4 regions of the Nocardioides seonyuensis genome follow, and region 1 is predicted to be linked to each of the others. Evidence: predicted binding sites of a transcription regulator. Region 1 holds the regulator's gene; each other region holds the start of a gene.
What was found. Region 1 encodes LexA, which represses DNA repair genes until DNA is damaged. Its sites were predicted from a motif close to TCGAACANNTGTTCGA; they were not measured.
Positions count from the first base shown of each region.

Region 1 (4,175 bases):
ATCGGCGCAAACCTCCCGCCGAGTCGGCGTCAACCGATCGTCGAGTCGGCGTGAGCCAGCGCGGAGGTCCCGCTGTGGATGGCGTACGACGCTCTGTCGGCGCCGGCCCGTAAGGTTCTCTGGTGCCTGAAAGCGTTCTTGCGTCCTCGACCGTCGCCGAGGTGTTGACCGCCGCGGTGGCGGCGTTGGGCGGCCAGCAGCGCGACGGGCAGGTGCGGATGGCCGAGGAGGTCGCCGCGGCGATGGAGTCCCACCGCCACCTGCTGGTGCAGGCCGGGACGGGCACCGGCAAGTCGCTGGGCTACCTCGTGCCCGCGCTGCTCCACGACAAGCGGGTCGTGGTGGCCACGGCGACCCTCGCCCTGCAGCACCAGCTCGTCGAGCGCGACATCCCGCGCCTGGTCGAGGCGGTCAAGGGCGTCGACGGCGTCGACACCTCCCACGCCGTGCTGAAGGGCCGCTCCAACTACGCCTGCCTCCACCGCATCCGCAACGGCGTGCCCGACGACCAGGGCACGCTGGTCGACGTACCGATGGGATCGATGGCCGAGAAGGTCCTCGAGCTGCGCGCCTGGGCGGAGGAGGAGTCCGAGGCCAAGGGCACGGGCGAGCGCGACAACGCTCCACGCCACACCGACCGCGAGTGGCGCCAGGTGAGCGTCAACCACCGCGAGTGCCTGGGCGCGGCCAAGTGCCCGTTCGGCCAGGAGTGCTTCGCCGAGCTCGCGCGCGAGAAGGCCCACCGCTCCCACCTGATCGTCACCAACCACTCCCTCCTCGCGATCGACGCGATCGAGGAGGTGCCGATGATCCCCGACTACGACACGGTGGTCATCGACGAGGCCCACGAGCTCACCGCCCGGGTGACCCAGGCGGCGACCGACGAGCTCGCGGTGGCCGACGTGGAGCGTGCGGCCAAGCGTGCCAATCGCTGGCTGGCAGACGTCGACGGCGACCCGATCGGCGACCTCGAGAGTGCCGCCGACGACCTCTCCGACGCCATCATCGCGACGTCACCGGGGCGGATCGACCTGGTCCCCGAACAGCTCGGTGAGGCCCTGGCGCGGGTGCGCGACGCCGCCCGCGGGTGCATCTCCGCCTTCCCCAAGGAGGGCGGCGAGGGCGATGCCGACGCCGGCCGCACCCAGGCGCGTGGGCTCCTGCAGGAGGTCTTCGTCAACGCCGAGCGGATGGCGAGCGGGTCGGCGGCCGACGTGCTCTGGCTCAACGAGGCCCGCGACCGGATCCCCGCTCGTCTCCACGTCGCGCCCCTCCAGGTGTGGGGGCCGATGCGAGACAAGCTCCTCACCGACAAGACGGTGGTGTTCACCTCGGCGACGTTGATGCTCGGGGGTGACTTCGGAGCGGTGGCGACCTCGCTCGGCCTCAAGCCGGCCGAGCGCGTGCTCGACGGCGGCTCCGACCCCGAGGGGGATGGTGTGCTGCCCTGGCGCGGCATCGACGTGGGCTCGCCGTTCGACTACGGCCAGCAGGCCATCCTCTACGTCGCCCGCCACCTGCCGCCGCCGGGCCGCGACGGCCTGGGTGCCGCCCAGCTCGACGAGATCTGCGAGCTCGTCGACGCAGCCGAGGGCCGCACGCTCGGGTTGTTCTCCTCGCGCCGTGCCGCCGAGGCAGCTGCCGAGGTCGTACGCACCCGCCTGCCCCACCTCACGACGCTCGCCCAGGGCGACGCCCAGCTGCCCGAGCTGGCCAAGCAGTTCGTCGAGGATCCCCACACGTGCCTGTTCGGCACGCTGTCGCTGTGGCAGGGCCTCGACGTGCCGGGCGAGACATGCCAGCAGGTGATCATCGACCGCATCCCGTTCCCGCGGCCTGACGACCCGCTGATGTCCGCGCGCGCCAAGGCCGCCGACGCGATGGGCCGCAACGGCTTCATGGAGGTCTCGGCGACCCACGCGGCCCTGCTGCTCGCGCAGGGCGCCGGACGCCTCATCCGCACCACCACCGACCGCGGGGTCGTCTCGGTCCTGGACCCGCGGCTGGCGACCGCGAGGTACGGCGGATTCCTCAAGGCGTCGCTGCCACCCATGTGGACCACGACCGACCCGGCGCTGGTGCGCAAGGCGCTCGCCCGGCTGGCCGCGGGCTGATCAGAGGCTGCGCAGCACCGCCGTCACGACGCCGAGGATCGTGGCGTTGTCACCGGGGATCGGGTCGTAGGCGGCGTTGTGGGGGAGCAGCCACACGTGGCCGTCCTTGCGCTGGAAGGTCTTGACCGTCGCCTCGCCGTCGATCATCGCGGCGACGATCTGGCCGTTGGTCGCGGTCTGCTCCTGGCGGATCACCACGTAGTCGCCGTTGCAGATCGCCGCGTCGATCATCGAGTCACCGGAGACCTCGAGGAGGAAGAGCGTGCCGTCGCCGACGAGCTGCTTGGGAAGCGGGAAGACGTCGGTGACCTGCTCCTCGGCGAGGATCGGGCCGCCGGCGGCGATGCGGCCGACGAGCGGGATGTTGAGCGCGGTGGGGGCGAGGTCGCCGATGCCGGTCTCGTCGACCGAGGACTCCTCGGCCGAACCCATGGCCTTGCGCGCTGCCATCACCTCGGGCAGGAACACCTCGAGGGCGCGCGGACGGTTGGGATCGCGCTTGAGGAAGCCCTTGCCCTCGAGGACGCGCAGCTGGTGGGCGACGCTGGAGGAGGACGTCAGGCCCACGGCCTGCCCGATCTCGCGCATGCTCGGCGGGTAGCCGCGCTGCTCGATGGCGTCCTTGATGGTGGCGAGCACGCGCTGCTGGCGAGGCGTCAGGCCGGTGGCGTCTGGCGGTCCGTCGGGCATGGCCACGACCTTCGCGTCGGGGCCCTGGGAGCCCGGTGCGTCCTTCTTCGCCATGGTGGCGCCTCCTGCTGATCGAGTGTGTCCCCACCGTAGCCATCGCCGGGCCGTTGATCAAACATCTGTTCGAAGCGTGTTGCCCAGGATGCCCTCGTGTTTGACCGGCCCTTCTTGGGGGGAGGGTGCCACCCGTGACTCGACGACTTCCCGCTCTCACCTCGACCCTCGCCGTGGCCTCGACCATCTTCGTGACGGCCCTCGGCTTCTCCTCGTCGCCGGCGGCCGGCGCTGCGCCCGCGCTGGCCGAGGAGGCGAGCGGGCAGCTGCTCGTCATCCTCGACGTCTCCGGATCGATGGAGCGCAAGGACGCCTCCGGCACGACGCTGATGGCCGGCGCCCGCGAGGCGGTGCGCGACTTCGTGGGCTCGGTGCCGGGTGAGGTCGAGGTCGGTCTGCGGCTCTACGGCAGCGAGTACGCCGGCGACGCCAAGGCGCCGGGCTGCCGTGACACCGAGCTCGCCGTACCCATCGCCCCAGCGTCGGAGTCGGGTGATGAGATCGTCGCCGCGGTCGAGCAGGCGAGGCCGACCGGCTTCACCCCGATCGGGCACTCCCTGACCCAGGCGGCCGACGACTTCTCCGCCGAGGGCGAGCGCTCGATCGTGCTGGTCAGCGACGGCGAGGACACTTGCGGCGACCCGACTCCGTGCAAGGCCGCCAAGCAGCTGGCCCGCGACGGCATCGAGGTCCGCGTCGACACCGTGGGCCTGTTCCTCCAGGACAACGCCGCCGCCCGCAAGCAGCTCGAGTGCATCGCCGACGCGACCGGTGGCACCTACGTCCCTGCCGACGACACCGCAGCGCTCACCGAGCAGCTCAGCGCAGTCTCGAGCCGGGCGATCTCGCGATTCCAGGCAGCGGGTGAGGAGGTCGACGGCGGCCCCTCGCAGGTCCAGGCGACTCCGGTCGAGCCCGGGACGACGTACGTCGACGACATCGTCAACGGCGAGGCGCGGTGGTACTCCATCGACCTCGAGGTCGGGCAGAGCATCGCGGTCACCGCCACCGACGACGGCACCGCGGAGTACGGCTGCTGCCTGGCCTACGAGCTGAACAAGCCCGACGGCAGCCGGCTGGACCGGTGGGGCCACTACAGCGAGGGCACCGCCACGACAGCCCTCGTCGACTCGCCGCTCGAGGACGGCGTGTCCGAGGCCGGCACCTACTTCTTCGCCGCGATCCTCGACGACACGACCTCCGACGAGGAGTACGGCGCCGTGGAGTACCAGTTCACCGTCGAGGTCACCGACGTCGCGATGCCGACGGAGACGGCGACCCCCTCCGACACCGCCAGTGCGACGCCGACCGAGACCC
Region 1 covers NZ_CP038436.1:2,403,503-2,407,677, forward strand. Annotated here, with positions in the region: gene EXE58_RS11695 (ATP-dependent DNA helicase) at 120-2,114, shown strand; gene lexA (transcriptional repressor LexA) at 2,115-2,858, opposite strand; gene EXE58_RS11705 (vWA domain-containing protein) at 2,993-4,175, shown strand, end outside.

Region 2 (4,175 bases), 1.8 Mb from region 1:
ACGACTCGGTCCGAGCACGACACCGCCGTCGGCAGGCTCTACCCGCTCGGCGCGAGGGTCGCCGACGACGTGCTGCTGGGCGACGACCTCCCCAAGTTCGGAGGCATCGGCGCCTGGGGGATCCAGGGCACGGCGGGCCACGACACCGTGGTGCTGGCCGCGACGGAGGACTACGGCTTCACCCCGGGCGAGGTCTTCAACATCGAGGCCAGCCGGGTGATCTCCGCGGGCGGTGGTCCGTCCGGGGCGCACAGCGACATCGCCCACGACGAGATCGCCCACCTGATGTGGCAGGCGGTCACCGTCTCTGCGCTGGCATCGCCCGCACCCGACCGGTGAGCCCGACGCACCCTCGGCCGTAGTGTCGGAGGGATGAGGGACAAGGTGATGGACCGGGTCCACGACCCGGTGTGGTGGAACGACCTGATCCAGGTGGCCAAGACGGTGCTGGCAGGCGTCATCGCCTGGGTCATCGCCGCGGTCGTGCTCGACCTGCCGCAACCGTTCCTGGCTCCGTGGTCAGCGCTGCTGGTCGTGCACGCGACGGTCTACCGGACCTTCTCACGCGGTCTCCAGCAGATCGTCGCGACGGTGACCGCGGTGCTGCTCGCCGCCGGCGTCGGCCAGCTGCTCGGCCTGAACACTGCCGCCCTCGCGCTGCTGCTGACCGTGGCGCTGCTCGTCGGTCGGTTCAGGTGGTACGGCGCCGAGGCGCTCACCGTCGCGACCACCTCGATGATCGTGCTCACCACGGGCTACCACGACGACACGCTGCTCATCTCCCGCCTGCTCGACACCGGGATCGGCATCGCCGTGGGCCTGGTCGTGAACCTCCTCGTCTGGCCGCCGCTCCGTCGTCGTACCGCCGAGGCCGCGATGGAGCGGTTGGACGCCGACCTCGGCCAGCTCCTCGTCGACATCTCCGAGGGGATCGTCGAAGGCCGCGCGTCCAAGGACGTCGACGCCTGGGGTGAGCGCGCACGCGACATCCTCGTCGACATCGGCCGCGCCTGGGCCAACGTGCGCCAGGTCGAGGAGAGCGCGCGCCTCAACCCCAGGCGCTCGGCCAGGCTCGTCCGCGAGCCGGACCAGTGGCACGCCACGCTGCGCCGGCTGGAGCAGGCGGTCGCCGAGACACACAGCCTGGTGCGCACGCTCGGGAGCCAGGAGGACCACATGCAGGTCTGGGGCGAGGCCTTCGGCCGGCCATGGACCGAGATGCTCCGCGACGCGGGGCTGGCGGCGAGCTCGGCCGACCCGCGCGCCCACCTGGACGTCCGAGCGCGCCTCGTCGACTTCAACGAGGACCTCCGCACGACCGAGCGCTCCGAGGAGTGGCCGATCTACGGCGCCTTGATCATCAACCTCCGCAACATCATCGACGCGATGGACGTGGTCGCGGAGACCAAGTACGCCGGGCGCGCTCCTCTCCCCACCCAGCCGGACTGAGCGTCGGAGGCGCCGCTGACCCGATGGTCAGCCCTTCTCGGGGTCCTCGGTCCGCTCGACCGGCTCGTCGCCGTAGAGGCCGGCGTCCTTGGCCGACTGCGCCTTGCGGAGCTGACGCACGAGGCTGAAGCCGATCACCACCACGGCCAGGATCAGGAAGACGAACACGGCGGCACCGAGCGGCCCCGCCTTCACCTCGGTGTCGTCGGGGACCCCGTCGGCCAGGGGCAGCGCGCCCAGGTCGATGGAGCCCAGCGTGACGACCAGCAGTTCCAGCATGGGTCCATTCTCTCAGGTCGTCGGGGCTGCGGACACGGCGGTACGACGCGGTGGCCGGGCCGAGTGCGATGTCGGTGGTCCGCACTAGAATCGAACATGGATTCGAAGCATCGCTACATCCTGAAAGGACCCTCCAGGTGAGCATCTCCGCCAGCGACCCGCAGCACGGGTGGCGTGCGCCGGGCACCGAGCTGGTCGCTTCGCCGCACGTGGCTGGGGTGTTGGCGCGGGTGGGCGAGGCGCTGGACGAGCTCGGCTCGCTTTCGCTGGGCGCGCTGTCTGACCCGGACGTGACACGGGTGCTGGAGACGGCCACCTCGGCTGTCGGCCGGGTGACCGCGCAGGCTTGCCGGGTCTCAGCCGAGGCCGACCGGCGCCGCTTGGGTGATGAGATCGGGGCACGCCACACCCATCAGTGGTGGGCACGCCGCACGCGGCTCACCCGCGGCGAGGCCGCACGGCTGGTGCGACTCGGGAAGTCATTCGAGTCCGAGGTGCATGGTCCGGTCGGCGAGGCTCTGGCCGCAGGTGACCTGCGGGTGGACCAGGCGCAGGTGATCGTGGTTGCGGTCGAAGCGATCCCTGACGAGGTCGAGACCCTTGACGGGCAGGTGCGCCACATCGACGCGTCCGTGCGTGCCCAGGCGCGTGACCACCTCTTGAAGATCGCAGCCGACCACGACGCCAAGATGCTGCGCCGGGTCGGCAAGCGCATCCTCGACGTCGTCGCACCCGAGGTGGGTGAGGCGTTGGAGCAGCAGCTCCTCGAGAAGGAGGCGCAGAACGCTGCCGCGACCGCGTTCCTGAAGCTCCACGACGACGGCCACGGCAAGACCTGGGGCCGTTTCGCCCTCCCCACCCACCAGGGCGCCGCACTCAAGCTCGCGTTGCACGCGATCGCCAACCCCGCCCGCCACGACCACGACGACCTGAAGGACTCCAAGACCGGTGAATGGCGTCCGACTCCACAGCGACTCGGGCAGGCGTTCGGCGAGTTCATCGAGCGCTACCCGACCGGCCAGCTCCCCCAATCCGCGGGCGTGAACGCCACCGTCGTGGTCACCCTCGACCTCAAGGCCCTCCACACCGGCCTCGGCGTCGCGACGTTGGGCAACGGCGACCGGATCAGCGCCTCCACCGCCCGACGGCTGGCCTGCGAGGCCGGGATCATCCCGCTGGTGCTGGGCGGAAAGTCGATGCCGCTGGACGTCGGCCGCTCCAAGAGGTTCCACACCAGGTACCAGCGCATCGCACTGACCGTCCGTGACAAGGGCTGCACCGCCGAGGGCTGCGACATGCCACCGGATGCCTGCCACGCGCACCACGACCTCGAATGGTCAGCCGACCAGGGCCCCACCAACGTCGACACCGGGCGCCTGCTCTGCCCCCACCACCACAGACGAGCCCACGACGCCCGCTACGACACCCGGATCAGCCCCGACAACAAGGTGAGCTTCCACAGACGGACGTAGGCCGAACGCGGATTCGGCTTTCACCGCGCCCACTCGGACGGAATGGGGCACGCCCTGCCGCGCCGCACGCGGTCCTTGCTAGGCAGGTACGACGTCACGAAGGTCGCTCGGGTCGCGTCGTGCGGCAGACTCGGCGTCATGACTGCGAAGCCAGCACCACGCGAGGACGAGTGGTGGAACGCGCTGTGCTGGGTAGACGCCAAGCACATGCAGCTCGCGCGCTTCCAGGACGGCATCGACCGCGGCGTCCACGTCGAAGGCTGAGCATGCGTCCCTTCCTCTTTCTCGGCACCCGGGCTGAGGACCTCGTCGCCGAACAGGAGTACGACGCCATGCTCGCGGGGACCGGCCTGCGCCCTGACGAGCTGGTGCGTGTCCGGCTCGAGGCCGGCCCGCTCGGCGACATCGACCTTGACGACTGGTCCGGGGTCATCCTCGGCGGCGGGCCCTTCAACATGTCCGACCCCCAGGAGCTCAAGTCGTCGGTCCAGCGCCGCGTGGAGGCCGAGCTGCACGACCTCGCCGAGCGCGTCGTCGCGACCGACACTCCCTTCCTCGGGGCTTGCTACGGGATCGGCGTGCTCGGCACGCGGGCCGGCGGAGTCGTCGACCGGACGTACGGCGAAGCCATCGGCGCCCTCCCGGTCCGGCTGAGCGCCGACGGTCTGGCGGACCCGCTCTTCGGCGAGCTGCCCGAGGTGTTCAACGCCTACCTCGGGCACAAGGAGGCGGTGTCCCAGCTGCCCGAGGGCGCGGTGCTCCTGGCATCCACCGACACATGCCCGGTCCACGCGTTCCGCCTCGGTCGCAACGTCTACGCGACTCAGTTCCACCCCGAGCTGGACGCCGCCGCCCTGTGCGACAGGGTCGACGCCTACAGCGCCCACGGCTACTACGAGCTCCACGAGCAGGAATCGCTCAAGACGGCAGCTCGCGAGGCGCAGGTGACCGAGCCCGTCCGGCTGCTCGCCCGGT
Region 2 covers NZ_CP038436.1:630,655-634,829, forward strand. Annotated here, with positions in the region: gene EXE58_RS03125 (hypothetical protein) at 1-339, shown strand, start outside; gene EXE58_RS03130 (FUSC family protein) at 373-1,449, shown strand; gene EXE58_RS03135 (hypothetical protein) at 1,477-1,728, opposite strand; gene EXE58_RS03140 (HNH endonuclease signature motif containing protein) at 1,866-3,200, shown strand; gene EXE58_RS20255 (hypothetical protein) at 3,339-3,464, shown strand; gene EXE58_RS03145 (glutamine amidotransferase) at 3,467-4,175, shown strand, end outside.
Region 2: the regulator LexA is predicted to act here: its motif matches at 1,819-1,834, upstream of EXE58_RS03140 (HNH endonuclease signature motif containing protein).

Region 3 (4,175 bases), 770 kb from region 1:
GACGATCAAGTACTACTTGCGTGAAGGCCTGCTCCCCGATGGCGAGCGGATCACTCCCCGCCTCACTGAGTACGACGACCGGCATGTGCGGCAGCTCCGCCTGCTGCGCATCCTCCGCGAGGTGGGTCACGTGCCTGTCGAGCGGCTACGTGGCCTCATCGCCGCGGCAGGCTCCGGCGAGGAGACGATCCACGAGCTCTTCGCCGAAGCCTCCGACGCCCTCTCCCCCACGCCTCCGGAGCCGGACGAAGCCCACGAGATGGCGCGCCTGGTCGTCGACGACATCGTCGCCCAGGCGGGCTGGACCCACACCCGCGCCAACAGCCCTGATCGCGACCTGCTCGCAGCGACCCTTGCCACCGTCATCCGTCACGACACGCACCCCGGCGGACCTGAGGACCTGGTGCCCTACGTGGAGGCGGCCGACCGGATCGCGCGCTACGAGCTCGGCCGGCTCGACGACGCCAAGGACCGGCAGGGACTCCTCGAGGAGATGGTGGTCGGACGCGTCACGTTCGGCGAGGTCCTGGCTTCCCTGCGGCGGTTGGCGCAGGAGCACTACAGCTACGAGCGCTTCGGCGAGGATCACCGCGGCTGACCCGATCTGGGTACTCGCAGGGCGCGACACTGGTCAGGTGGTGGTCCGAGGGAACAGGATGAGGCGTGTTCATCGCCACCATCCCCGAGGACTCCGCCACCGGAGCACTCGCGCACTTCTACCGACAGCAGAAGCAGGCCTGGGGGTTCCTCCCGAACTACGCAGGGGCCTTCTCCACGCGTCCGGAGGTGGCGGAGGCCTGGACCCAGCTCAGCTCCAGCGTGCGCGAGGGCGTGGACCGGCGTCGTTTCGAGATCGCCACCATCGCCGCAGCCAGGGCGCTCCGCTCGACCTACTGCACCGCCGCCCACTCGAAGTTCCTGCGGGACGTCTGTGACGACGAGGCGACACTGGCCGCGCTCGCGGAGGACCCCAGTGGCCAGGGGCTCGATGAGCAGGACCGCGCCGTCTACTGGTTCGCCGGCCAGGTCGCTCGAGACGCCTCGTCCGTCCGGCAGGAGGACGTCGACGCGCTCCGAGCCGTCGGACTGGACGACGGCGACATCGCGGACATCGTCTTCGCCGCCGCCGCACGGTCCTTCTTCACCCGTGTCCTGGATGGTCTGGGAGCCCAGCTGGACGTGCAGACCGCGGAGGCGTTCGCCCCGGAGGTCCTCGAGTCCCTGGTGGTGGGACGACCCGTCGCAGACGGCTGACTGCGTGCAGCACCGGCGACCTAGGTCGTCGCGCTCGAGTGGTGCTCGCGGTAGAGCACGTACAACCGCCGCAGGAACTCCTCGAGCTCGGAAGCGAGCTCGTCGTCCAGGGACGGGAAGGAGAAGGTCGCCTTGCCCGTGCGTGTGGACTGGAACCTCGCGGACGAGGGCTGGAGCGTCTCCGGCCACGTGTCAACGGCGATCGCGTAGAGGCTCACCTTGCGTGCGCTCCGCTGCACTGCCGCGAAGTAGTCGTGGCTGCCGGATCCGGGCCAGCGCAGCGAGGGCATGCCGTAGATGGTCGCTTCCTCGAGCTCTTCCCTGTAGGGCTCGAGGAGCTCCCAGATCCGAGCTTCGACACTCTCCAGATCAGCCATCGGCTCAGTCTAGGAACGCGGCGGCACTGTCAGCGGCGCTGTCGGTGTCAGTAGTCCGCACTAGAATCGAACACGCATTCGAACAGTGAATTCATCCTGAAGGGACCCTCCGCTTGAGCATCTCCGCCAGCGACCCGCAGCACGGGTGGCGTGCGCCGGGCACCGAGCTGGTCGCCTCGCCGCACGTGGCAAGGGTGCTGGCGCGGGTTGGCGAGGCGCTGGACGAGCTCGGCTCGCTGCCGCTGGGCGCGCTGTCTGACCCGGACGTGACGCGGGTGCTGGAGGCGGCGACGTCCGCGGTTGGTCGGGTGACCGCGCAGGCGTGCCGGGTCAGCGCTGAGGCGGATCGGCGCCGGTTGGGTGATGAGATCGGGGCACGGCACACCCATCAGTGGTGGGCGCGACGGACGCGGCTGACCCGCGGCGAGGCCGCACGGCTGGTCCGTCTGGGCAAGAGGCTCGAGGAGGACCTGCATCTGCCGGTCGGTGAGGCCTTGGCTGCTGGCTCGTTGCGGGTGGACCAGGCGCAGGTCATCGTGGCTGCGGTCGACGCGATCCCCGACGAGGTCGAGACCCCCGACGGCCAGGTCCGCCACATCGACGCCGACATCCGTGCGCAGGCGCGTGACCACCTCTTGAAGATCGCCGCCGAGCACGATGCCAAGGTGCTGCGCCGGGTCGGCAAGCGCATCCTCGACGTCGTCGCCCCCGAGGTGGGTGAAGCGTTGGAGCAGCAGCTCCTCGAGAAGGAGACACAGAACGCCGCCGCGACCGCCTTCCTCAAGCTCCACGACGACGGCCACGGCAAGACCTGGGGCCGCTTCGCCCTCCCCACCCATCAAGGCGCCGCACTGCGCCTGGCGTTGCACGCGATCGCCAACCCCGCCCGCCACGACCACGACGAGCTGAAGGACGCCAAGACCGAGGAGTGGCGACCCACCCCGCAACGGCTCGGGCAGGCGTTCGGCGAGTTCATCGAGCGCTACCCCGCCGACCAGCTCCCCCAATCCGCGGGCGTGAACGCCACCGTCGTGGTCACCCTCGACCTCAAGGCCCTCCACACCGGCCTCGGCGTTGCGACGTTGGGCAACGGCGACCGGATCAGCGCCTCAACCGCCCGACGTCTCGCCTGCGAAGCAGGGATCATCCCGCTCGTGCTCGGTGGGAAGTCCATGCCGCTCGATGTCGGCCGGTCCAAGAGGTTCCACACCAAGTACCAGCGCATCGCGCTCACCGTACGCGACAAGGGCTGCACCGCCGAAGGCTGCGACATGCCACCGGACGCCTGCCACGCCCACCACGACCTCGAATGGACCGCCGACCACGGACCCACCAACGTCGACACCGGGCGCCTGCTGTGCCCCCACCACCACCGACGAGCCCACGACAAGCGCTACGAGACACGCACCGGCCCCGACAACAAGGTCAGCTTCCACAGACGGACCTAGACCAGGCTCACATGACCGAGTCCGACTCCAGCTCTTGGATGCGAGCCCGCAGGCTGCGCTCAGCGAGGCGCCACAGGGTGGCCGAGTGGGCATGCAGGTGATGGGCGCCGGTGCCGGGCCGCGCACTGTCGCGACGGGCCTCCTGCATCACCGCGCGCGCAGCGAAGTCATCAGCAGCCCCCGTGAGCTCGCCGATCAGCGAGACCCGCTCGAACGTCACGCCCGTCATGAAACACAGGGTGCCCTCGAGAAGCAGCCAGGTCGGTCAAGAGCGTGAAAAAGTGCTCAATTTTGGCGGGACCCAGCTTCTCGCCACTCGCCTGCGCGGTGCCGGGATGCGAGTCTGTCGGACGTGCCCACACCAGAAGACCTCGGCTCCCGCGACGACGACTCGGACATCGCAACCGTGGATGCCATGCTCGACGCACTGGCCCGCAGCGATGTCCGGGCCGCCGGGGCCCTCCTGACACCCGACGTCGAGTGGCGCAACACCGGCCTGCCGACCGTGCGCGGCCACCACGTGCGCCGGGCGTTCAACGCGATGGTCAGGTCCGGCATGTCCTTCTCCGTGGTGACCCACCACCGCGCGGCGGACGACGGCGTGGTGCTCACCGATCGCACCGACGTGCTGGGGATCGGACCACTACGGTCCGTCTTCCCGGTGCGCGGCACCTTCGTCGTACGCGACGGGCGGATCGCCGTCTGGGACGACCAGTTCAGCATGCGGCAGTTCCTGGTCGGCTTCTTCCGCCGCCTGCCCAGCGGTGCCACCTGACCGAACTCGCCAGACCGCACGCGGCTTCGCGCGACGACCTCAGTCGTCAAGGCACCGGATCCGTTGGCACTAGCCGTGCGGTCGACTCCTGAGCATCATGTGGTTCGCTGGCTTCAGGGGTGGAGGGCATTCCCTGGACCGTTTCGATCTCCGCTTCCTGTTCCACACCGCTGTCCTGAACCTCGTCGGAGGGTGTAGACGGCGATGCAGCAATCCCCGACTCTGCACCGTCCTGCGATGAGTAGTCGGTAGACACCAAGGCGGGGGACACAGCTTCGTCGACCTCGGTTGGCTGGATGGGCACCGGCCGCATCTTGGGCG
Region 3 covers NZ_CP038436.1:3,175,354-3,179,528, reverse strand. Annotated here, with positions in the region: gene EXE58_RS15445 (MerR family transcriptional regulator) at 1-598, shown strand, start outside; gene EXE58_RS15440 (carboxymuconolactone decarboxylase family protein) at 664-1,254, shown strand; gene EXE58_RS15435 (hypothetical protein) at 1,275-1,631, opposite strand; gene EXE58_RS15430 (HNH endonuclease signature motif containing protein) at 1,745-3,079, shown strand; gene EXE58_RS15425 (hypothetical protein) at 3,087-3,308, opposite strand; gene EXE58_RS15420 (limonene-1,2-epoxide hydrolase family protein) at 3,432-3,854, shown strand; gene EXE58_RS15415 (hypothetical protein) at 3,901-4,175, opposite strand, start outside.
Region 3: the regulator LexA is predicted to act here: its motif matches at 1,698-1,713, upstream of EXE58_RS15430 (HNH endonuclease signature motif containing protein).

Region 4 (4,175 bases), 580 kb from region 1:
GCTTCCGCTCGATCCGGAAGTGCCCCTTCTTGAGGTGCGGGTCGTTGAAGACCGGGCCCCTGGGGGCCCGCCACTTCCGCCTGCGCGGCTTGTCGAGCCGCAGGGCGGCGGGCTGGGCGAGGGGCTGGGCCATGGGCCGGGCGGCGACCTGCGCGGGGGACGCCGTACCGATGCCGGCGCCGCTCGCGGATGCCGCGGGCAGCACGCCCAGTCCGAGGGTGAGCGCCATCCACAGCGCCAGTGCCAGGGTCGATGACCTCGTCACGAGAACAGTCCTCCAGGGTTGCGTCCGACAGAGCATAGGCAGATGGGGTGGGTCGACGGAGGACAAAGGTCCCCACAAGGTCCGGACCTTCGCCGCTCACGCGGACGCCGGCGCTCGTCAAGGCTGAGGGCATGCCCCTCGCTCTCCCTGCGCTCACCGTTGCCCTGCCCACCCACGAGCGCTGGTTCGTGGAGTCGCAGGCGGCCGGTGACTGGTCCTTCTTCTTCTCGCCGCTGCCGCTCGTGCTCACCGCGGCGGTCGTCGCCGTCACGATCGCGTGGCGCCTGGTGGCGCTGCGGGTCGATCGGCCGGAGCTGCCGTTCCTGAAGCGGCTGGGCGGCCTGGTGCCCTGGATCCCGCGCCTGCTGGGCATCCACCTCGGCGTCGCGCTGCTGGCGCTGGCCGCGACGGGTGCGTTCATCACGCCGTCGATCGACCACCTCGAGGGCGTCGGCGGCAACGCGCTGCTGCTCGTGGAGGCGGCGCTCGGCATCTGGCTGATCACCGGCTGGCAGCTCCGCACGGCCGCCGCGCTCGTCCTCATGCTGGCCCCGGCCCTCGCGCTGGTCGCCGGCTGGACGGCGCTGGGGGAGAGCGCCAACCTCGCCGCGGTCGCGGCCTTCCTGGTCGTCGTACCGCCCGGGCCGGACGCCCACGGCGAGGCGCACCCGTCGCGGGCCGAGCTGCAGTGGGCGCTGCTGTGGCTGCGCCTGGGCGTGGGCACGGCCCTCATCGTGCTGGCCTTCTCGGAGAAGCTGACCAACCCGGGCATGGCGATCGACACGCTCGAGCGCTACCCGGCGCTGGACGTCTTCGCGCTCGTCGGCATCAATGTCTCGCCCGAGGCGTTCGTGGCGATCGCCGGCGCGACCGAGCTGCTCTTCGGCCTGCTGGTGATCTCCGGGGCGTTCCCGCAGGTCGCCGTGCTCGTCGCGATGGTGCCGTTCAACGCCACGCTGCTGCTCTTCGGGCAGACCGAGATGGTCGGCCACCTGCCGGTGTACGGCGTCTTCCTGGCGCTGCTGGTCTACGGGTCGAACGCCGAGACCGCCGGCGCGGTGCGCTGGCTGCCGTCCCGGGTCGCTCACCGCGCCGTGCCTGCTGTCGCTGCCTGACCGCGCGGTCGCTGCTCGGCTCAGAGCAGGCGGCCGCAGTGTGGCCACGGGGAGCGTCCGCGCGACTTGTAGAGCAGCTTGGCGCGGTAGGTCTGCTCGCCGGCGGAGGCGTGGGTGGGGAGGCCGGAGCCGCCCACGCTGTTCCACGTGCCGACGTTGAACTGGTAGAGCCCGTAGTAGCCGGCCGGGTTGACGGCCTTGGGGTTGCCGCCGGACTCGCAGTTGGCGAGAGCGCCCCAGTTGAGGCCGTCGGTGCCGGGGACGGTGAAGGGCTTGCGGCCGACGAGCACGCGGCGCGGGCGCGGGTCCTTGACCAGCTTGCGCTTGACCACCTTGTACTTCACGGGCTCGCCGTTGTGGAACGTGCGGAGCGCGACGACCTTGCGGACGCCGGGCTTGCCCTGCTGCACGACCTTGCGCTTGCCGGGCTTGAGCTGGGTCGTGGGGACCTCGACGACGCGCGGCTGGACCCGCTTGCGCTTGGTCGCCCGCTCCTTGTCGACAGCGACCAGGCGTACGACGTCGCCGTGGCGCAGCCGCTTCCGGTCGCCCTTGACCTTGCGTCCGTCGCGCTTGACCCGGACCAGGTCGTTGCCGTCGACGGCGATGGCGTGGGTCTTGAGCAGCTTGGTGGGCCAGGTGCGGGCCGCGGTCGCGACGTCGACGGGCGCCTGGTCGGCGACCTTGATGCGTACGACGACCGGGTCGCCGGTCGGCTCCGCGGCGGCAGCGCTGCCGGGCACGAGAGTCAGCGCGAGAGCGGCGGTGGCGGTGCTGGCGGCGAGTGCGCGCAGGCGAGTGGACCGGTTGGACTGGGCAGGTGTGGTGGTGGCACGCACGTGCTTCGGACCTCACATGTTGGGCGCCTCCTGGGGCGCTCGGACGCGACACCGTCGAGTCAGGCGTCGAGGCCACTGCGCGCCTTACGCCTCGCGATGGGGGGCGCCTCGTTCGGGACGAGGGGCACTGCTTGCGGCTCGACTACGAGAACATGATCGCGAGGGCATGTCGAATCGTGGGCGCGCGTGGTTGTGCTCTCAGGCGGGTGATTGTGAGCGGGTTCACGCGGTTGGGCGGTCGTGTGGAGAGAGCGTTCCGACCGGGTCCAGTGTCGGTGGCTCGCACTAAAATCGAACACGTCTTCGAACGATGAGCCGATCATGGAAGGACCCTCCGAGTGAGCATCTCCGCCAGTGACCCGCAGCACGGGTGGCGTGCGCCGGGCACCGACCCGGTCGCGTCGCCGCACGTGGCTGGGGTGTTGGCGCGGGTTGGCGAGGCGCTGGACGAGCTCGGCGCGCTGTCGCTGGGCGCGTTGTCTGATCCGGACGTGACGCGGGTGTTGGAGGCGGCGACCTCGGTTGTTGGTCGGGTGACCGCGCAGGCGTGCCGGGTCGGTGTCGAGGCGGACCGGCGTCGGCTGGGGGATGAGATCGGGGCACGGCACACGCATCAGTGGTGGGCGCGTCGGACCCGGTTGACGCGTGGTGAAGCCGCCCGGCTCGTGCGTCTGGGCAAGAGCCTGGAAGAAGACCTGCACGCGCCGGTGGGTGCCGCGCTAGCTGCTGGTTCGTTGCGGGTCGACCAGGCGCAGGTGATCGTGGCTGCGGTGGAAGCGATCCCGGATGAGGTCGAGACGCTCGACGGGCAGGTCCGCCACATCGACGGCGACATCCGCGCCCAGGCGCGTGACCACCTGCTGGAGGTCGCGGCCGACCACGACGCGAAGGTGCTGCGGCGGGTCGGCAAGCGCATCCTTGATGTCGTCGCGCCCGAGGTGGGTGAGGCTCTGGAGCAGCAGCTCCTCGAGCGCGAGGCGCAGAGCGCCGCCGCGACGGCGTTCCTCAAGCTCCATGACGACGGGCACGGCAAGACCTGGGGCCGGTTCGCCCTCCCCGCCCACCAGGGCGCCGCACTGCGCTTGGCGTTGCATGCGATCGCCAACCCCGCCCGCCACGACCACGACGACCTGAAGGACTCCAAGACCGGTGAATGGCGCCCGACTCCACAGCGACTCGGGCAGGCGTTCGGCGAGTTCATCGAGCGCTACCCGACCGACCAACTCCCCCAGACCGCCGGCGTCAACGCCACCGTCGTGATCACCCTCGACCTCAAGGCTCTCCACACCGGCCTGGGTGTCGCCACGTTGGGCAACGGCGACCGGATCAGCGCCTCCACCGCCCGACGGCTGGCCTGTGAGGCCGGGATCATCCCCCTCGTCCTGGGCGGCAAGTCCATGCCGCTGGACGTCGGCCGTTCCAAGAGGTTCCACACCCGCTACCAGCGCATCGCCCTGACCGTCCGGGACAAGGGCTGCACCGCTGAGGGCTGCGACATGCCACCGGATGCCTGCCACGCCCACCACGACCTCGAATGGTCAGCCGACCAGGGACCCACCAACGTCGACACCGGCCGTCTCCTGTGTCCCCACCACCACCGGCGAGCCCACGACCCCCGCTACGAGACCCGCACCGGCCCCGACAACAAGGTCAGCTTCCACAGGCGGACGTAGGCCGAAGGCGGATCTTGACTTCACTTCGCCCAATCGCGGCGGAATGGGCTAGGTCGCGCTGACACCGAATCGTGCAGCAGACCCGTCTGCAACGCAGCCGCGTCTGTGTGTCCAGGTCAACGGGTGGTCCACCCTCCGGCTCTTCAGTCGGCCCGCCGAGTAGGTCTAGAGAGCGTTCAGGGGCTCGCCCGGTCCGTCACCCCGCGGGTCGCAGCGCGCATCGCTACCTACGCCTGTCCGGCTCGCAGTAGCCACCGCATGTCCATGGTGGATATTCGATGGA
Region 4 covers NZ_CP038436.1:1,827,617-1,831,791, forward strand. Annotated here, with positions in the region: gene EXE58_RS08955 (phospholipase D-like domain-containing protein) at 1-265, opposite strand, end outside; gene EXE58_RS08960 (hypothetical protein) at 397-1,380, shown strand; gene EXE58_RS20020 (resuscitation-promoting factor) at 1,401-2,219, opposite strand; gene EXE58_RS08970 (HNH endonuclease signature motif containing protein) at 2,558-3,892, shown strand.
Region 4: the regulator LexA is predicted to act here: its motif matches at 2,511-2,526, upstream of EXE58_RS08970 (HNH endonuclease signature motif containing protein).